One region of the Streptomyces sp. NPDC001781 genome, then DNA from elsewhere that is predicted to be linked to it. Evidence: riboswitches for the same ligand, from Rfam matches in the RefSeq annotation. Region 1 holds a riboswitch; the other holds the start of a gene.
The links. Region 1 has a riboswitch for S-adenosylmethionine ahead of ACWCV3_RS06230 (aminotransferase class V-fold PLP-dependent enzyme). Riboswitches for the same ligand answer to the same signal wherever they lie in the genome.
Positions count from the first base shown of each region.

Region 2: it holds a riboswitch for S-adenosylmethionine, as region 1 does, so the genes downstream of both, thrC (threonine synthase) here and ACWCV3_RS06230 (aminotransferase class V-fold PLP-dependent enzyme) in region 1, are expected to answer to the same signal.

Region 1 is NZ_JBSFFI010000005.1:52,586-61,194, reverse strand. It holds gene ACWCV3_RS06255 (NlpC/P60 family protein) at 1-285, opposite strand, end outside; gene ACWCV3_RS06250 (NYN domain-containing protein) at 495-1,838, opposite strand; gene ACWCV3_RS06245 (hypothetical protein) at 1,904-2,143, opposite strand; gene ACWCV3_RS06240 (rhomboid family intramembrane serine protease) at 2,307-3,077, shown strand; gene ACWCV3_RS06235 (Lrp/AsnC family transcriptional regulator) at 3,074-3,355, shown strand; gene ACWCV3_RS06230 (aminotransferase class V-fold PLP-dependent enzyme) at 3,564-4,913, opposite strand; SAM riboswitch class IV at 5,085-5,201, opposite strand; gene trpD (anthranilate phosphoribosyltransferase) at 5,309-6,373, opposite strand; gene qcrB (cytochrome bc1 complex cytochrome b subunit) at 6,524-8,161, opposite strand; gene qcrA (cytochrome bc1 complex Rieske iron-sulfur subunit) at 8,158-8,609, opposite strand, start outside.
Region 2 is NZ_JBSFFI010000001.1:127,630-136,238, reverse strand. It holds gene ACWCV3_RS00755 (hypothetical protein) at 1-38, shown strand, start outside; gene groL (chaperonin GroEL) at 49-1,671, opposite strand; gene ACWCV3_RS00745 (cold-shock protein) at 1,947-2,150, opposite strand; gene ACWCV3_RS00740 (MoaD/ThiS family protein) at 2,557-2,832, opposite strand; gene thrC (threonine synthase) at 2,829-4,103, opposite strand; SAM riboswitch class I at 4,121-4,278, opposite strand; gene ACWCV3_RS00730 (glucosyl-3-phosphoglycerate synthase) at 4,415-5,359, shown strand; gene ACWCV3_RS00725 (alpha,alpha-trehalose-phosphate synthase (UDP-forming)) at 5,433-6,848, shown strand; gene ACWCV3_RS00720 (hypothetical protein) at 6,868-7,077, opposite strand; gene otsB (trehalose-phosphatase) at 7,116-7,973, opposite strand; gene ACWCV3_RS00710 (DUF3263 domain-containing protein) at 8,003-8,260, opposite strand; gene ACWCV3_RS00705 (ABC transporter substrate-binding protein) at 8,296-8,609, opposite strand, start outside.

The DNA of each region.
Region 1 (8,609 bases):
CAGCTTGTTGAGGTCCTGCTGGCCCCGGGCGACGTTGTCCTGGATCGTGGAGATCTCCTTCTGGAGCTTCTCCTGCTTCTCCTTGGCGCCGTTGTACTTCTCGGTGGCCTGCTCGGCCTGCTCGTAGAGCTTGTCGACCTGCGCCTTGACCTCGGTCTTGCCCGGCTTCTCGCTCGGGGCGGCGTTGGCCGCGTTCGCGCTCAGCGCGACGGCGGCGGCAGCCGCGGTGGTGAGCACGGTGACACGCGTGCGGCTCGGCTGCTTGGGTCGACGATGGGACGCCACGGAGGACGAACTCCTTCTTGTGAGTGATCACCCGCTCGGAGGTTCGAACCGACCCTAGTGACCCAGTTGTGATCAGTTCAAATCCTCACAGCAGAAAATCCCGTCCCTCGCCGCATATTTTGCATTCAACACACCAGGCGTGACAGCCGGTTGACGTTCCGTCGTCCACACAAGCCCCAATAGGGGCATGACGCACGTCCGTCGGGCGTTCAGGACAGTCGCTTGAGAAGTACCGCAGAGGCCACCGGGCGGGCGCCGGCGCGGGCGACGCCGTCCGCCACCTCGCGGTCGGTGGAGGCCACGACGACCGGCCGGCCCGGCGGTTCGGCCCGCACGAGCTGGCGGATCAGCTCGTCCGCCGTCACGCCCGGCTTGGAGAACAGCACCCGCACCCCGCGCGGCGGCGCCAGCAGCACCGGGGCGACCAGTTCGGCGCCGTCGAAGACACAGGTGACCTCGGCGCCGGTCTGGGCGGCGAGCGCGGAGAGCTGGCCGAGCAGCCTGAGCCGCTGCTTCTCCAGCGGCATCTGCGGATAGCCGGTCTTGGTGACGTTGTAGCCGTCGACCACCAGATGGGCCTGCGGCAGCGCGAGCAACTGGTCGAGGACGGCCGGGTCGTGCTCGGACAGAGCGCGGGCGGCGATGTCCTTCGGCGTCATCCGGCCCGGCTCGACCGCGTCCACGGTCTCCGCCGGCCGCACCGACACCGGCGGCAGGGCGAGTTCGCGGCGCAGCCCCTGGGCCGCCTCCAGGACGGTGTCGAGCAGCAGCCGTACCCGCATGTCCTCCACGCTGCGGCCCTCCCGGACCGCGCGGCGGGTCGCCTCCAGCGCGGCCTCCGACTCGCCCAGGCGGGTCTTGAGCCGGCGGGACTCGCTCTCGGCGGCGGAGACGGCAGCCTGGCTCTCGGCCCGCGCGGACTCGGTCTCGGCGCGCTCCTTGCGCAGCGCGGCCTCCCCGCGCTTGACGTCGCTCAGGGCCGAGCGCAGCTTGCGGTGCAGCGCGTCGGCCTCCTTCTTCGCCGCGTCCAGCTCGGCGCGCAGCCGGGCGGTCTCGGCGCGGGTGTGTTCGCGGGCCCGCTCCAGCTCCTCACGCAGCTGCTCCAGCTCGGCGCGGCTCTCCTCGTCCACGCGCTCGGCGTCCGCGCGCTCGGCCTCCTCGCCGGCCGCGGCGACCAGCTTGGCCCAGCCGGGCGGGCGCAGTACGTAGGCGGCGGCCGCGACGTCGAGGGGGTCGGCCGCCGGAGGCGGGGAACCCGCCTCCAGCGCGCCGCACAGCTCGGGCTGGGTCTCCTTGTACCGCTCGCCGATCCGCTGCCGGAAGAGGCGTTCCGTCTCCAGCGCGGCGGCCATCGCGTTCCCGGCGAACCTGGCCCGGCGGTTAGGCGTGAACCGGGCGTACTGCCGCAGCGGGGCGGGCAGTTCGGCCATGGTCAGGGCGCCGAAGGCGTCCGAGACGATTCCCACGACGCGGCGGCGCACGCCGTCGGGCAGCGGACGGTCAAGCACCTCGGCGGTGCCGTCCTCCGGCCCCCCGCCCGCGGTCTCCACCATCCGTCACACCCCAATGCCCGACATGCCCGATCCACCTGTCCGATCCCGTGCGGACCGCCCCGCCCTCAGGAGGCGGCGCCCGGCCTGTCCACGAGTTCCACCTGGTCCACCGCGTTGCACCAGCGGCAACGGACCGACTCGATGGTCTCACTGACCACCTCGCGCTCCTCGACCGTCGGTTCGCCGGCCAGGTCGAGGTGGACGTACTCGACGACCTTGGAGGAACGGGTCACGTCGAACCGGGTGAGGTTGCCGCACAGGGTGCAGCGCCAGCGTGTCGTGGCGGTCGGCGGAGGAACCGTCATGGTGCAGCTCGCTTCCTTCTCGTCGCGTCTGGCGGACTGGACGCACGCCGGGTAGAGCGCGTGTGGCCGTAACCCTACGGCCTGCCGGGTGTTCGCCGCCCGCCTGTCCGAAGCGGCGAGGCGGTCTGTACCACTGCGTCCGGTTACGTCATGCTCTGTGTTCATGATCAGAGAGTGGAGCTCGACCGCCGCCCGGACCGTCAGGGCGGTCCGGGGCACCCCGGCGCCGCTGACGTACGGCCTCATCGCCCTGTGCTGCCTGATCTTCGTCATGGGCCCGGCCTCCGGGTTCACCCGCGCGTACGGCACCGGGGACGCGCTGCTCGCGGCGCAGCGGGCGTACTTCCGGCACTGGGGGGTGATCCCGGCCGGGCTCTTCGCGGAGCCGGTGCGCGAGGCGCTCACCCCGGTGACCGCGCTGTTCGTGCACGGGAGCTGGGTGCATCTGCTCGGCAACATGCTGTTCCTCTTCGTCTTCGGCGTGCTCACCGAGGAACGGATGGGCCGCGTCGAGTTCGCCCTCTTCTACGTCGGCTGCGGCTACCTCGCCCTGCTCGGGTACGCGCTGGCCAACGCGGGCTCCGAGCAGTCCCTGGTCGGCGCCTCGGGAGCCATCTCCGCGGTCCTCGGCGCCTTCCTCCACCTCTTTCCGCGGGCCCGTGTCACCAGTCTCCTCCCTTTCCTCTTCTTCCTCCCGCTGCGCTTCCCGGCCTGGGTGGTGCTGCCCTTCTGGGCGGGCCTGCAGTGGTACGCGGCGGGCCGCGCGCCCGAGGGCCCGGGCGTCGCCTACCTCGCCCATGTGATCGGCTTCTGCCTGGGCTTCGGCTACGCCTGGCTCAGGTACGGGCGGAAGCAGAGCGAGAAGGACGGGCCGGGCGAGGCTAGAGTTGGGGCCGCCCCGGCTACGGCGTCCAAGGGAGAGAACCAGCCGTGATCACCGCGATCGTCCTGATCAAGACCAGCGTGGACCGGATTCCGGAGATCGCCGAGCGGATCGCCGCGCTGGAGAGCGTGAGCGAGGTCTTCTCCGTCACCGGTACCTACGACCTGATCGCCATGGTCCGCGTGGCCCGCCACGAGGACCTCGCCGAGGTCATCCCCGGCCGTATCAGCAAGATCCCGGGCGTGGAGGGCACCGACACCCACGTCGCCTTCCGCACCTACTCCCAGCACGACCTGGAAGCGGCCTTCGCCATCGGCCTGGACAGCTAGTGCTGTGACCGGAAAGGTCTGCCGGAAAGCTAGCGGCGTCCGGTGCGGTGCATCGCAAGGCGGAGCACCGCCCGCGTACGGGATGTACTCGGGCGATGCGCCAATGCGGCGAGGTGCCGTGACGGACGCCGCGAGCCGGTGAACCTTTCCGGTCACAGCACCAGGGTCTTCCGGCCGGGCCGGGTCTTCGAGGCCGCCCGGCTCGGGCTCAGCTCTCCGGGACGCAGCGGCCGTTCTCCGTGCGGTAGGTCCAGCGGGCGCCCCGGGTGACCAGCTCGCGCACCGCCGCCACGAAACGGGTCACGTGCTCGTCCGGCGTACCCGCGCCGAAACTGACGCGGACGGCGTTCAGGGATCCGGTGCCGCAGCCGGCCTGTTCGGCGGCCTCCGTGCCGAGGAGGGCGTGCACCAGGGGGTGGGCGCAGAAGAGGCCGTCGCGGACGCCGATGCCGTACTCGGCGGAGAGCGCGGCGGCCAGGTGGGAGCTGTTCCAGCCCTCCACCACGAAGGAGAGCACGCCCACCCGCGGGGCGTCGTCGCCGAACAGCGAGAGCACCCGCAGCCCGGGCACCTCGGCGAGGCCCGCACGCAGCAGGCCGAGCAGGTGCCGCTCACGGGCGGCCAGAGCCTCGGGGCCGGCCTCGGCGAGCGCCCGGCAGGCCGAGGCGATCGAGTAGGCGCCGATGACGTTGGGGGACCCCGCCTCGTGCCGGGCCGCGCCCTCGTGCCACTCCACCCGCACCGAGCCGTCGGCCCGCCGGGCCACCGTGCGGCTGGCGCCGCCGCCCGCGAGGTACGGCTCGGCCGCGGAGAGCCAGTCGGCCCGCCCGGCCAGCACTCCGGACCCGAAGGGCGCGTACAGCTTGTGCCCGGAGAACGCGATCCAGTCGACGTCCAGCTCCCGCACGCTCACCGGCTGGTGGGGCACCAGCTGGGCGGCGTCCAGCACGATCCGCGCCCCCAGGGCGTGCGCGGCCGCCGCCAGCTCACGCACCGGCCAGACCTCACCGGTGACGTTGGAGGCACCGGTGACGCAGACGAGCGCCGGGCGCGCGGTGTCCCGGCCGGCCAGGGCCCGCTCCAGCGCGCGTACGGCCTCCTCGGGGCTGCGCGGGGCGTCCAGGAAGGTCACGTCGGCCTCGCGCCAGGGCAGCAGCGCCGCGTGGTGCTCGGTCTCGAAGACGTACACCTCGCATCCGGCGGGCAGCGCGCGGGCCAGCAGGTTCAGGGAGTCGGTGGTGGAGCGGGTGAAGACGACCTGGTCGGTGTCCCGGCAGCCGAGGAACTCCGCGACCGTGCGGCGGGCGTTCTCGAACAGATCGGTGGAGAGCTGCGAGAGGTGCCCGGCACCCCGGTGCACGCTGCCGTAGTAAGGGGCGTAGGCGGCGACGTCGTCCCAGACCCGCTGGAGCGCGGGGGCGCTGGCGGCGCAGTCGAGCGCGGCGTAGCCCACCTCGCCCCCGGTGACGAGCGGCACGCGGACGTCCCGGCCGAGCACCGGCAGGGGGGCGGGGACGACGTCGGCGGGGGCGGGGGCGAAGGCGGTGGAGACGGACATGGCTGGACTCCCGTGAGGCAGGCCGGAGTCACCGTGCGCAGGACATGCGGACACGGCACCGGAGAAAGGGGGTGGAAGGGGTGTGCGGGGGCGGGGCTCAGCGGCCCCGGCGCATTCGCTTGCTCACGGAGAAAAGCTCCCTCGTACGACCAGGACCCCTGGTTCTCGAGGGGTCCGCGCTTGCCGTAGACCTTCTGGAATACGACCTGGTCCTCACCCGGAGCACCCCGCCACGGACGGAGGGTTGCCGGACAGCCGGCCGGGGCCGCATGGCTGTCGCTCATGACCTGATCAGGAAGCTAGCCGGACGGGGCGCGCGGCGCAACCGCGGTCCGGATGCCGGAACGCGGCGCGGCGGGGAGCGGGCGCTCCCCGCCGCGCCGGAGGAACGGCTCTCACCGGTTGCTGGCGGTCACCCACCGCTCCAGCGTGCGCTCCGCGGCCCCGGAGTCGATGGACTCCGCCGCTCTCGCCATGCCGGCCCTCAGCTGGTCGGCCAGCGGCTCCTCCGTAGGGTCCAGCGCGACCAGCGCCGCCGCCGAGTTCAGCAGCACCGCGTCCCGCACGGGCCCCCGCTCACCCTCCAGCACCATGCGGGCCACCATCGCGTTGTAGGCCGGGTCACCGCCGCGCAGCGCGTCCACCGGCACCGGCTCGATGCCGACGTCACGGGGGTCGAAGACCTCCTCGGTGACCGTGCCGTCGCGCACGATCCACACCCGCGAGGGCGAGGTGGTGGTCAGCTCGTCCAGCCCGTCCTCGCCCCGGAAGACCAGCGAGGAGTTGCCGCGCTCGGCGAAGACGCCCGCGACGATCGGCGCCATGGCCAGGTTGGCCACGCCCACCGCCTGCGACCGCACTCGCGCCGGGTTGGTCAGCGGCCCGATCACGTTGAAGACGGTACGGATGCCGAGCTGGCCGCGGGCGGCGCCGACGTGGCGCAGCGCCGGGTGGAACTTGACCGCGAAGCAGAAGGTGATCCCCGCCTCCTCCGCGACCTCCGCCACCCGCTCGGGCGTCAGCTCGAGGTTCACTCCGAGCCGCTCCAGCACGTCCGAGGAGCCGGACGCCGAGGACGCGGCCCGGTTGCCGTGCTTGATGACCTTCGCGCCGGTGCCGGCGACCACGATGGAGGACATCGTGGAGATGTTCACCGTCTTGGCGCCGTCCCCGCCGGTGCCGACGATGTCCACGGTCCTGCCGGGCACCTCGATCACATTGGCGTGGTCGTACATCGCCCGGACGATCCCGGTGATCTCCTCGACCGTCTCGCCCTTGGCCCGCAGCGCCACCAGGAAGCCCGCGATCTGGGCGTCCGTGGCCTCGCCGCGCATGATCCGGTCCATCGCCCAGGCGGTGGCGTCGGCACTCTGGTCCCGGCCCTCCAGCAGGGCGTTCAGTACCTCGGGCCAGGAACGGCCCGCCGCGGTGTCGCCTCCAGCGGGGGTCACAGCGCTCATGGGGCCGCTCCTGGGTGTGTGTGAGGAAGACAGGTGCTGTGGGGCACGCGGGGTGCCCTCTCCCACCCTATCCAGCCCGAACAGGGCGAAGGGCCCCGCCGGTGATCCGGACGGGGCCCTTCGGCCGCGGCGTGGCGACGCGCGCGGGGATCAGTGGTGGCCGTGGCCGCTCGTGATCTCCTTGTACTCGTCGACGGTGGGCTTGGCGATCTGGTTGTCCTTGCCGTAGTAGGCGTTGGACAGCTTGACCCGCAGCCGCTCGGTGGACTTCACCTTGCGCTCGACCCCGTTCTCGTCGACCGTGGGGCCGATCTCGGCGGGCTCGTACTGGTGGTGCGCCGTCAGGGTGTGGAGCTGCTCCTGGCTGAGCGGCTCGTGCACCTCGATGAACTCACCGTGCGGCAGGCGCTTGATGATGCCGGTCTCGCGGCCGTGCAGCACCTTGTCCTTGTCCCGGCGCTGGAGGCCGAGGCAGATCCGCTTGGTGGCGATGAAGGCGATCACCGGTCCGGCGAAGAAGAAGATCCGGACGAACCAGGTCACCTGGTTGATCGACAGGTGGAAGTGGGTGGCCCACAGGTCGTTGCCACCGCCGACCAGACCGATCATGTACACCGTGACCCAGGCGACGCCGAACGCGGTACGCGTCGGGGCGTTGCGCGGGCGGTCCAGGATGTGGTGCTCGCTCTTGTCACCGGTGACCCAGGACTCGATGAAGGGGTAGACGGCGATGGCCATCAGCACGACACCGAACAGGACCAGCGGGATGAACACGCCCAGGACCAGCGTGTGGCCCCAGAAGTTGACCTCCCAGCCCGGCATGTAGCGGACCAGACCCTCGGCGAAGCCCATGTACCAGTCGGGCTGGGCGCCGGTGGAGACCTGGTCGGGCCGGTACGGGCCCATCGCCCAGATCGGGTTGATCTGCGTGATTCCCGCGATGACCGCGATGACACCGAAGACCAGGAAGAAGAAGCCTCCGGCCTTGGCCATGTACACCGGCAGCAGCGGCATGCCGACGACGTTGGTCTCCTTCTTCCCCGGACCCGCGAACTGCGTGTGCTTGTGGTAGAAGACCAGGATCAGGTGCGCCACCATCAGGCCGAGCATGATGCCCGGCAGCAGCAGGATGTGGATCGAGTAGAACCGGGCCACGAAGTCGTGGCCGGGGAACTGCCCGCCGAAGAGGAAGAACGAGATGTACGTGCCGACGATCGGCATGGACAGGATCGCGCCCTCGGTGAAGCGCACACCGGTGCCGGAGAGCAGGTCGTCCGGGAGCGAGTAACCGGTGAAACCGGTGAACATGCCGAGGACGAACAGCAGGAAGCCGAACAGCCAGTTGACCTCACGCGGCTTGCGGAACGCGCCGGTGAAGAACACGCGCATCATGTGCACGAACATGCCCGCGAGGAAGATCAGCGCGGCCCAGTGGTGGATCTGCCGGATGAGCAGACCACCGCGCACATCGAAGGAGATGTGCAGGGTCGAGTTGAACGCCTCCGACATGAGCTGTCCCTGGAGCGGGACGTAGCTGCCGTGGTACTCCACCTCGTTCATCGACGGGTGGAAGAACAGCGTCAGGTACACACCGGTCAGGATGATGATGAGGAAGCTGTACATGCAGACTTCGCCCAGCATGAACGACCAGTGGTCCGGGAAGACCTTGCGCATGTTGGCCTTGGCCAGGGAGAAGATCCCCAGCCGGCCGTCCGCCCAGTCGGCGACGCGCTCGCCGGCCGGCGCCTTCCCGCGCGAGCGGGGGGCTTCGTTCGCTTCAGTACTCATCCGCGCTCCCAGAATGCAGGACCGACGGGCTCCGCGAAGTCGCCGAGCGCCTCGAGGTAGCCCTCGTCGTTCACACCGATGCGGAGCTGCGGCAGGGCGTGACCGGCGGGGCCGAAGATCACTCGGGCACCGTCGGAGAGGTCGAAGGTGGACTGGTGGCACGGGCAGAGCACGTGGTGCGTCTGCTGCTCGTACAGGGAGATCGGGCAGCCCACGTGGGTGCAGATCTTGGAGAACGCGACGATGCCCTCGTGGGACCAGGCGAGTTCCTGCTTGTCCTTGATGTCGTTCGGCTGGAGCCGGACGATCATCAGGGCGGCCTTGGCGATCTCGTCCTGGAAGTCCTCGTCCGTCTCCTCCAGGCCCTCGGGCTTGGCGAAGGTCAGCGAGCCGACGGCCACGTCCTCGGGACGCAGCGGCTGGTTGGTGTTGACGTTGACGAGGAGCT
Region 2 (8,609 bases), on a different contig from region 1:
CCCGTGAGGGAAGTGCCGCCCTGGCGAAGGACAGTTGATCCAGGAGGATCAGAAGTCCATGTCACCGCCCGGCATGCCGCCCGGAGCGGCCGCGGCGGCCTTCTCCGGCTTGTCGGCGATGACGGCCTCGGTGGTGAGGAACAGCGCGGCGATGGAGGCCGCGTTCTGCAGCGCGGAGCGCGTGACCTTCGCCGGGTCGATGATGCCCTCGGCGATCATGTCGACGTACTCGCCGGTCGCGGCGTTCAGGCCGTTGCCGACGGGGAGGTTGCGGACCTTCTCCACGACGACGCCGCCCTCGAGACCACCGTTGACGGCGATCTGCTTCAGCGGGGCCTCCAGCGCGAGCTTGACCGCGTTGGCACCGGTCGCCTCGTCGCCCGACAGCTCCAGCTTGTCGAAGACCTGGCCGGCCTGCAGCAGAGCCACGCCACCACCGGCGACGATGCCCTCCTCGACGGCCGCCTTGGCGTTGCGCACGGCGTCCTCGATGCGGTGCTTGCGCTCCTTGAGCTCCACCTCGGTGGCGGCACCGGCCTTGATGACCGCCACGCCGCCCGCGAGCTTCGCCAGGCGCTCCTGGAGCTTCTCGCGGTCGTAGTCCGAGTCGGAGTTCTCGATCTCGGCGCGGATCTGGTTCACGCGGCCCTGCACCTGCTCCGAGGAGCCGGCGCCGTCCACGATGGTGGTCTCGTCCTTGGTGACGACGACCTTGCGGGCGCGGCCCAGCAGGTCCAGGGAGGCGCTCTCCAGCTTGAGACCGACCTCCTCGGAGATGACCTCGCCACCGGTGAGGATGGCGATGTCGCCGAGCATGGCCTTGCGGCGGTCACCGAAGCCCGGGGCCTTGACCGCGACGGACTTGAAGGTGCCGCGGATCTTGTTGACCACGAGGGTGGAAAGGGCCTCGCCCTCGACGTCCTCGGCGATGATCAGCAGCGGCTTGCCCGACTGCATGACCTTCTCCAGCAGCGGGAGCAGGTCCTTGACCGAGGAGATCTTGGAGTTGGCGATGAGGATGTAGGGGTCCTCGAGCACCGACTCCATGCGCTCCATGTCGGTCGCGAAGTAGGCGGAGATGTAGCCCTTGTCGAAGCGCATGCCCTCGGTGAGCTCCAGCTCGAGACCGAAGGTGTTGCTCTCCTCGACGGTGATGACGCCTTCCTTGCCGACCTTGTCCATCGCCTCGGCGATGAGCTCGCCGATCTGCGTGTCGGCGGCGGAGATGGAGGCGGTGGAGGCGATCTGCTCCTTGGTCTCCACGTCCTTGGCCTGCTCGAGCAGGGCGGTGGAGACGGCCTCGACGGCCTTCTCGATGCCGCGCTTGAGGGCCATCGGGTTGGCGCCGGCGGCCACGTTGCGCAGGCCCTCCTTGACCAGGGCCTGGGCCAGCACGGTCGCGGTGGTCGTACCGTCGCCGGCGACGTCGTCCGTCTTCTTGGCGACTTCCTTGACCAGCTCGGCGCCGATCTTCTCGTACGGGTCCTCGAGCTCGATCTCCTTGGCGATGGAGACACCATCGTTGGTGATCGTGGGGGCGCCCCACTTCTTCTCGAGGACGACGTTGCGGCCCTTGGGGCCGAGCGTCACCTTGACGGCGTCCGCGAGCTGGTTCATGCCGCGCTCGAGGCCGCGCCGCGCCTCCTCGTCGAACGCGATGATCTTGGCCATGTGAAGTGGTCCCTCCAGGACTGGGGGTGATTCCTTCGGACCGCGCCCGCGCCCGCGACGGACGGCTCGCCGGCCTTGTGGTTCCTTGCCCCACCCGGCCTGCGGGCCTCGCCGACCCGGTCCTTCGTTGTCACTCTCACCTTCAGAGTGCTAACGCAATGATTAGCACTCGCCCAGGGCGAGTGCAAGCGCCTTCGAGGGATCAGGACGGGGCGTAACAGGACGAAGGGCCCGCACCCTGTACGGGTGCGGGCCCTGCGCTTGTCCAAAGACGTTCAGGCGGTGACGCGAACCATGTCGGCCTGCGGGCCCTTCTGACCCTGCGAGATCTCGAACTCGACCCGCTGACCCTCTTCCAGGCTGCGGTAGCCGTCCATCTGAATCGCGCTGTAGTGGACGAAGACGTCCGCACCACCGTCGACCGCGATGAAGCCGTACCCCTTCTCCGCGTTGAACCACTTGACGGTGCCCTGAGCCATGGCTAACTCCCCTATTGCTGGCCCTTGCGCAGATCCACACCTCGTGAACCTGGGTCAGACCTCGTCCCCGATCTTCCGGGGGCGTGCGCCGGAACGCGTCGACCGCGGCTGAATGTATCTGTCCAACTGCCGTCTGCAACAGGTCAATCGGACGAGAATTCTGGACGGGCACAGTCCGGAATCTGCCGCAACTTCGGCTGAATTCGGGGCAAGTCGGGCCCCACAAATGCAGCAAATGCCGCACATTACCCGCGCATTTTGGCTACTTCTTGTCGGGCAGGCGGCATGAGCCAACGACGCCCGGCCCTCGGGGACGGGAGCGCGTTCCCCAACTCTACCGCGCTCAATCACACAGAATGGCCCCCTCCGTTTACCTCGCGGAGAGGGCCATTACCGAGGGTGAATTTCAGCCGCCGGCGACCGCCGGAATGATGGAGACACCCGCACCGTCGGGCGTGGCGGTCTGAAGTCCGCCCTCGAAACGCACGTCGTCGTCATTGACGTAGACATTCACGAACCGGCGCAGCCTGCCCTGGTCGTCCAGGACGCGGGCGGCGATGCCCTGGTGGTGCTTCTCCAGGTCCTCGATGACCTCCGCGAGCGTGCCGCCCTCGGCGGCGACCTCGGCCTGCCCGCCGGTGTAGGTGCGCAGGATGGTCGGGATGCGAACGGTCACGCTCATGCGAGGCCAGCCTCTCGGAAGGAGTCCAGGTTCGGGCGGATGGTCGCGGTCAGACCGGTGCCGGCGACCGCGTCCAGGGTCTTGAGGCCGTCGCCGGTGTTGAGGACGACGGTGGTGAGCGAGGGGTCCAGCGCGCCTGTCTCGATCAGCTTGCGGGTGACGCCGACGGTCACCCCGCCCGCCGTCTCGGCGAAGATGCCCTCGGTGCGGGCCAGCAGCCTGATGGCGTCCACGATCTGCGGGTCCGTCACGTCCTCCACCGTCCCGCCGGTGCGGCGCGCGATGTCCAGCACGTACGGTCCGTCGGCCGGGTTGCCGATGGCGAGGGACTTGGCGATGGTGTCCGGCTTCTGCGGCCGCACCACGTCGTGGCCCGCCTTGTACGCGGCGGACACCGGCGAGCAGCCCTCCGCCTGGGCACCGAAGATCTTGTACGGCCTGTCCTCGACCAGGCCGAGCGCGATCAGTTCCCTGAGCCCCTTGTCGATCTTGGTGAGCTGGGAGCCGGAGGCGATCGGCACCACGAGCTGGTCGGGCAGCCTCCAGCCGAGCTGCTCGCAGATCTCGTACGCCAGCGTCTTGGAGCCCTCGGCGTAGTACGGCCGCAGGTTGACGTTGACGAAGCCCCAGCCCTCACCCGCCGGGTCGCCGATCAGCTCGGAGCAGAAGCGGTTCACGTCGTCGTAGTTGCCCTCGATGCCCACCAGCTCACCGCCGTAGACGGCGGCCATGACGACCTTGCCCTGCTCCAGGTCGTGCGGGATGAACACGCAGGAGCGCAGGCCCGCGCGTGCGGCGGCGGCGCCGACCGCGCCGGCCAGGTTGCCGGTGGAGGAGCAGGAGAGGGTGGTGAAGCCGAAGGCACGGGCCGCCTCCAGCGCCTGGGCGACCACGCGGTCCTTGAAGGAGTGCGTCGGGTTGCCGGAGTCGTCCTTGACGAACAGCCCGCCGGTGACGCCGAGTTCGCGCGCCAGGCGGTCGGCCTTGACCAGCGGTGTCCAGCCCGGGTTGAGGTTCGGCTTGTCGGCCACGTCGGCGGGGACGGGCAGCAGCGGGGCGTAGCGCCAGATGTTCGCCGGGCCGGACTCGATGCGCGCCCGGAGCTTCTCGGTGTCGTAGGCGGAGAAGTCGTAGGCGATCTCCAGCGGCCCGAAGCACTCCTCGCAGGCGAAGACGGGACCGAGCGGGACGCGGTGTCCGCACTCCCGACAGCTCAGGGCGGCGGCGGGGCCGAGATCGACGGTGGGGGTGGCGACAGTCTGCACAGCCATGGAGGCGAGGCCCTTTCTCCTCATCTTCCTCACGACGCATCTCGCCGTGAGACGGATTTGGCACCTTCCCTAGCCGGGAGCCTCGCGCGTGCCGCGACGTGTCGCGCACGGGAGACCGGCTGGAGGGTTGCCGGGGCTTCATCGGGCCGTTTCCCTCTGCCCCTCTGGATGAGCGGTATTCGGTTGTGGACGCCGTCCGACCTCGACATGCGATGGTCATCGGCGTTGTTCAAGACTGTAACCGAAGGCCAGGAGAGTTGAAGGTGTCGTCCGAACCGCGAGATGGATCAGGCAGTGAGGAGCCGCAGACCATGCTGGAGGAAACCGAGCGCTGGCTGGCCACCCGCTCCTGGTCGGTGGCCGACCGCCCGCTGCACCGCGTGCTGGCCGCCAAGCAGCGGTCCGGGCAGCGGATCTCCGTGGTGCTGCCCGCGCTGAACGAGGAGGCGACGGTCGGCGAGATCGTCTCCGTGATCCGCCACGACCTGGTCTTCCAGGCTCCGCTGGTGGACGAGATAGTCGTGGTGGACTCCGGGTCCACCGACCGAACCGCCGAGGTGGCCGCCGCCGCGGGCGCGCGGGTGGTGCACCGGGACGAGATCCTGCCCCGGCTGCCCGCCGTGCCCGGCAAGGGCGAGGTGCTGTGGCGCAGCCTGCTGGCGACCGAGGGGGACGTCATCGCCTTCGTCGACGCCGACCTGCGCGAGTTCTCCTCCGACTTCGTCCTCGGCATCGTCGGCCCGCTGCTCACCGATCCGGGGATCGACCTGGTCAAGGCGATGTACGACCGTCCGCTGGGCGGCGCCGCCGGGCAGGGCGGCCGGGTGACGGAGCTGATGGCGCGGCCGCTGCTGAACATGCACTGGCCGCAGCTCGCCGGGTTCGTGCAGCCACTCGGCGGGGAGTACGCGGCCCGGCGCTCGCTGCTGGAGCGACTGCCGTTCCCGGTGGGGTACGGGGTCGAGCTGGGCATGCTGGTGGACTCGCTGCACCTGGTCGGGCTGGACGCGCTGGCCCAGGTGGACGTGGGCGAACGCAGGCACCGGCACCAGGACGGGCAGGCGCTCGGCCGGATGGCCGCCGCGATCTACCGCACCGCGCAGCTCCGGCTCGCGCGCGGGCACCTGGTGCGGCCCGCGCTGACCCAGTTCGAGCGGGGGGTGAGCGGTTTCGAGCCGCGTACCCATTCGGTGGACACCGAGGAGCGGCCGCCGATGACGGAGATCGCGGAGTACGCGGAGCGGCGGGCGGCGTGAGCGGGCCGTATACAGCCGGGCTCGCCGGTCGCGCGTACGTTTGAGCGTTTGCGGGCCGGGCTAGGTTGAGGCCATGGCTACGCAGGGTGCTGAGGTGCTGGTCGCGTCCAATCGCGGCCCGGTTTCGTACACGGTGGGTCCGGACGGGTCGTTGGGTTCCCGCCGGGGCGGCGGCGGTCTCGTCTCGGGGCTGTCGGCGATCGGTCCGGACACGGACGCGGTGTGGGTGTGCGCCGCGCTCGGGGACGGCGACCGGGAGGCGGTGCGGCGCGCGGACGGCGGGCTGCTGCCCGCGGAGGACACCGGCGGGCAGCGGGTGCGGATGCTGGACATCGACGCCGGCGTCTACGCCGACGCGTACAACGGGATCGCCAACTCGGCGCTGTGGTTCGTGCACCACATGATGTACCAGACGCCGCTGGAGCCGGTGTTCGACGCGGAGTTCCGCCGGCAGTGGGACGCGTACCGCGCCTACAACCAGGCGTTCGCGCAGGCGCTGGCCGAGGAGGCGGCGCCGGGGGCGGCGGTGCTGATCCAGGACTACCACCTGGCCCTGGCCCCCCGGATGCTGCGCAAGCTCCGGCCCGACCTGCGCATCGGCCACTTCTCGCACACGCCCTGGGCGCCGCCGGACTACTTCCGCCTGCTCCCGGACGACATCGCGGCCGAGCTGCTCATCGGCATCCTGGGCGCGGACCGGGCGGCCTTCCTGACCCGGCGCTGGGCGGACGCGTTCACCGACTGCTGCCACGCGGTACTGGGCCCGGGCATCCCGTCGGGTACGGAGATCGGGGTGCACGGCCTGGGCGCGGACGCGGAGTTCCTGCGGGAGCGGGCGCACCGGGCCGACGTGGACGAGCGGATGGCGGTGCTGCGGGAGCAGATCGGGGAGGGGCGCCGGTCGATCGTCCGGGTGGACCGCACCGAGCTGTCCAAGAACATCGTGCGCGGCCTGCTGGCGTACCGTCGCCTCCTCGAGAACCACCCCGAGTGGCGCGAGCGCGTGGTCCACGTCGCCTTCGCCTACCCCTCCCGCCAGGACCTCGCCCTGTACCGCTCCTACATGGAGGAGGTACGCCGGGTCGCGGAGGAGATCAACTCCGAGTACGGCACGGCCGGCTGGACCCCGGTCCTGCTCCACCTCGACGACGACTTCGCCCGCTCCCTGGCCGCTTACCGCCTCGCCGACGTGGCCCTGGTCAACCCCATCCGCGACGGCATGAACCTGGTCGCCAAGGAGGTCCCGGTCGTCTCCGACGAGGGCGTGGCCCTGGTCCTGTCCCGCGAGGCGGGCGCGTACGAGGAGCTGGCCGAGCACGCCATCACGGTCAACCCGTACGACGTGGTCGGCACGGCCGAGGCCCTCCACGAGGCCCTGACCCTCCCGGACCCGGCCCGCGCCGAACGCTCCAAGCACCTGTCCGACGCGGCCACGGCCCTGCCCCCCACCAAGTGGTTCCTGGACCAGTTGAACGCGCTGCGGGGGTGACGCGCGAAGGCCGGCCTGTTCAGTTCCAGGCCAGCCAGCCGACGCCCACGGCGGTGACGAGTCCGGCCCCGGCCCAGGCGGCGGGGCGGCTGCGGCGGTCGGCCAGGATGCCGACCAGCGCGGCGGCCAGCAGCACGACCGTCGTACCGATCACGGCGCGCAACAGACCGTCGTGGTAGCCGAACTCGTCCAGGTGCCTGCCGAAGTACAGGAACCAGGCGCTCTTCATACGCCCTCCGATTCGTATGTGCGTGGCGCCCGTCGGCCTCAGCCGAGGTGCGCCGCCAGGTTTCCGAGCAACTCCACCACACCCTCGGGGCCGTCCACCACCAGGTCGGCGCGGTCCGCCAGTTCCGTCACCTCGCTGCTGCCGCTGCACACCAGGAGGGAGGGGACGCCCTCGGAGCGGAGTTTCTCCAGGGCCGCGAAGGCGGGGAGGTCGCCGAGGTCGTCGCCCGCGTAGAGGACGGACTCGGCGGCGGTGGCGCGGAAGTGGTCCAGGAGGGCCACTCCCTTGTCCATGCCGGGCGGGCGGAGTTCGAGGACCAGGCGGCCCGGTTCGACGATGAGGCCGTGGCGGGTGGCGAGGTCGGTGAGGGGGGCGCGCAGGGTCTCGAAGGCGGCTTCGGGATCCTCGGCGCGCCGGGTGTGGACGGCGACCGCGCGGCCCTTCTCCTCGATCCAGGTACCGGGCCAGGCGCCTGCCCGGTCGAGGACACCGGGGAGTTCCGCGCGGACCGCGGCGACGCCGGGGTGCGGGGCGGGCGCGGTGACGTTTCCGGTCGCGGCCTCCCAGCGCTCGGCGCCGTAGTGGCCGAGGACGACGAGGTGCTCCAGGCCGGGCACCCCGGCGAAGCCGCCGTTGCGGACCGCGACCCCGGCCGGGCGGCCGGTGACCACGGCGACGGAGGCGACCTTCGGCGCGAGCGCCGCCAGCGCGGGCACCGTGCCGGGGTGGGCGCGGGCCTGGTCGGGGTCGGCGACGATGGGGGCCAGCGTGCCGTCGAAGTCCAGGCCGATCACGGCGGTGCTGGGCCGCCGGAGCAGCGCTCGCAGACCGTCGCGGCCCGCCTGGGTCACCGGCACCGGCAGCGCGCTGTCCTCGGGGATGTCAGGGATGCCCATAGGGCGACACTATCCGCGCCGGGCCACCCTCACGCCTCCGAGGAGGCACTCCGGTCAGGCCCCTGGCGTTGCGACCTTCTCGCCTCGCGCACCCGGCGCAGCCGGTTGACCGTCACCGGGTCGTGGGCGAGGGCGCGCTCGTCGTCCAGCAGGGCGTTGAGGAGCTGGTAGTAGCGGACCGGCGCGAGCCCGAGCTGCTCGCGGATGGCGCGCTCCTTCGCGCCGGGGCCGGGAGAGCCCCGGCGCTCCAGCGCGAGGATCGCCTTCTCACGGCTGCCGAGTTCCATGCCGGCAACCGTAACCCCGGCCACCGACAGCGGTCTCAGCCCTGGGACTGGGCCGTGCTGTCGGCGACCGTGGCGGCGGCCTGGAGCCGGGTGAGCACGCCCGCGGGGCTGCCGCCGGGGGAGACGGCCTGCCCGATCTCCTTCTTCACGGACGCGCTGACCGCCGCCCAGGAGGTCTTGTTCACCGGGTACTGCTCGGCGGTCGGCAACTGGTCCAGGAAGGCGTGCAGCGGGACGTCGGTCCTCGCGTCCGACTGGCTCATCGCCTCGGAGGCCGAGGTGGTGACGGGCAGCAGACCGTACTTGCGGGAGAAGTCGAGCACGTTCTTCTGCTCGTACACGAAGTCGA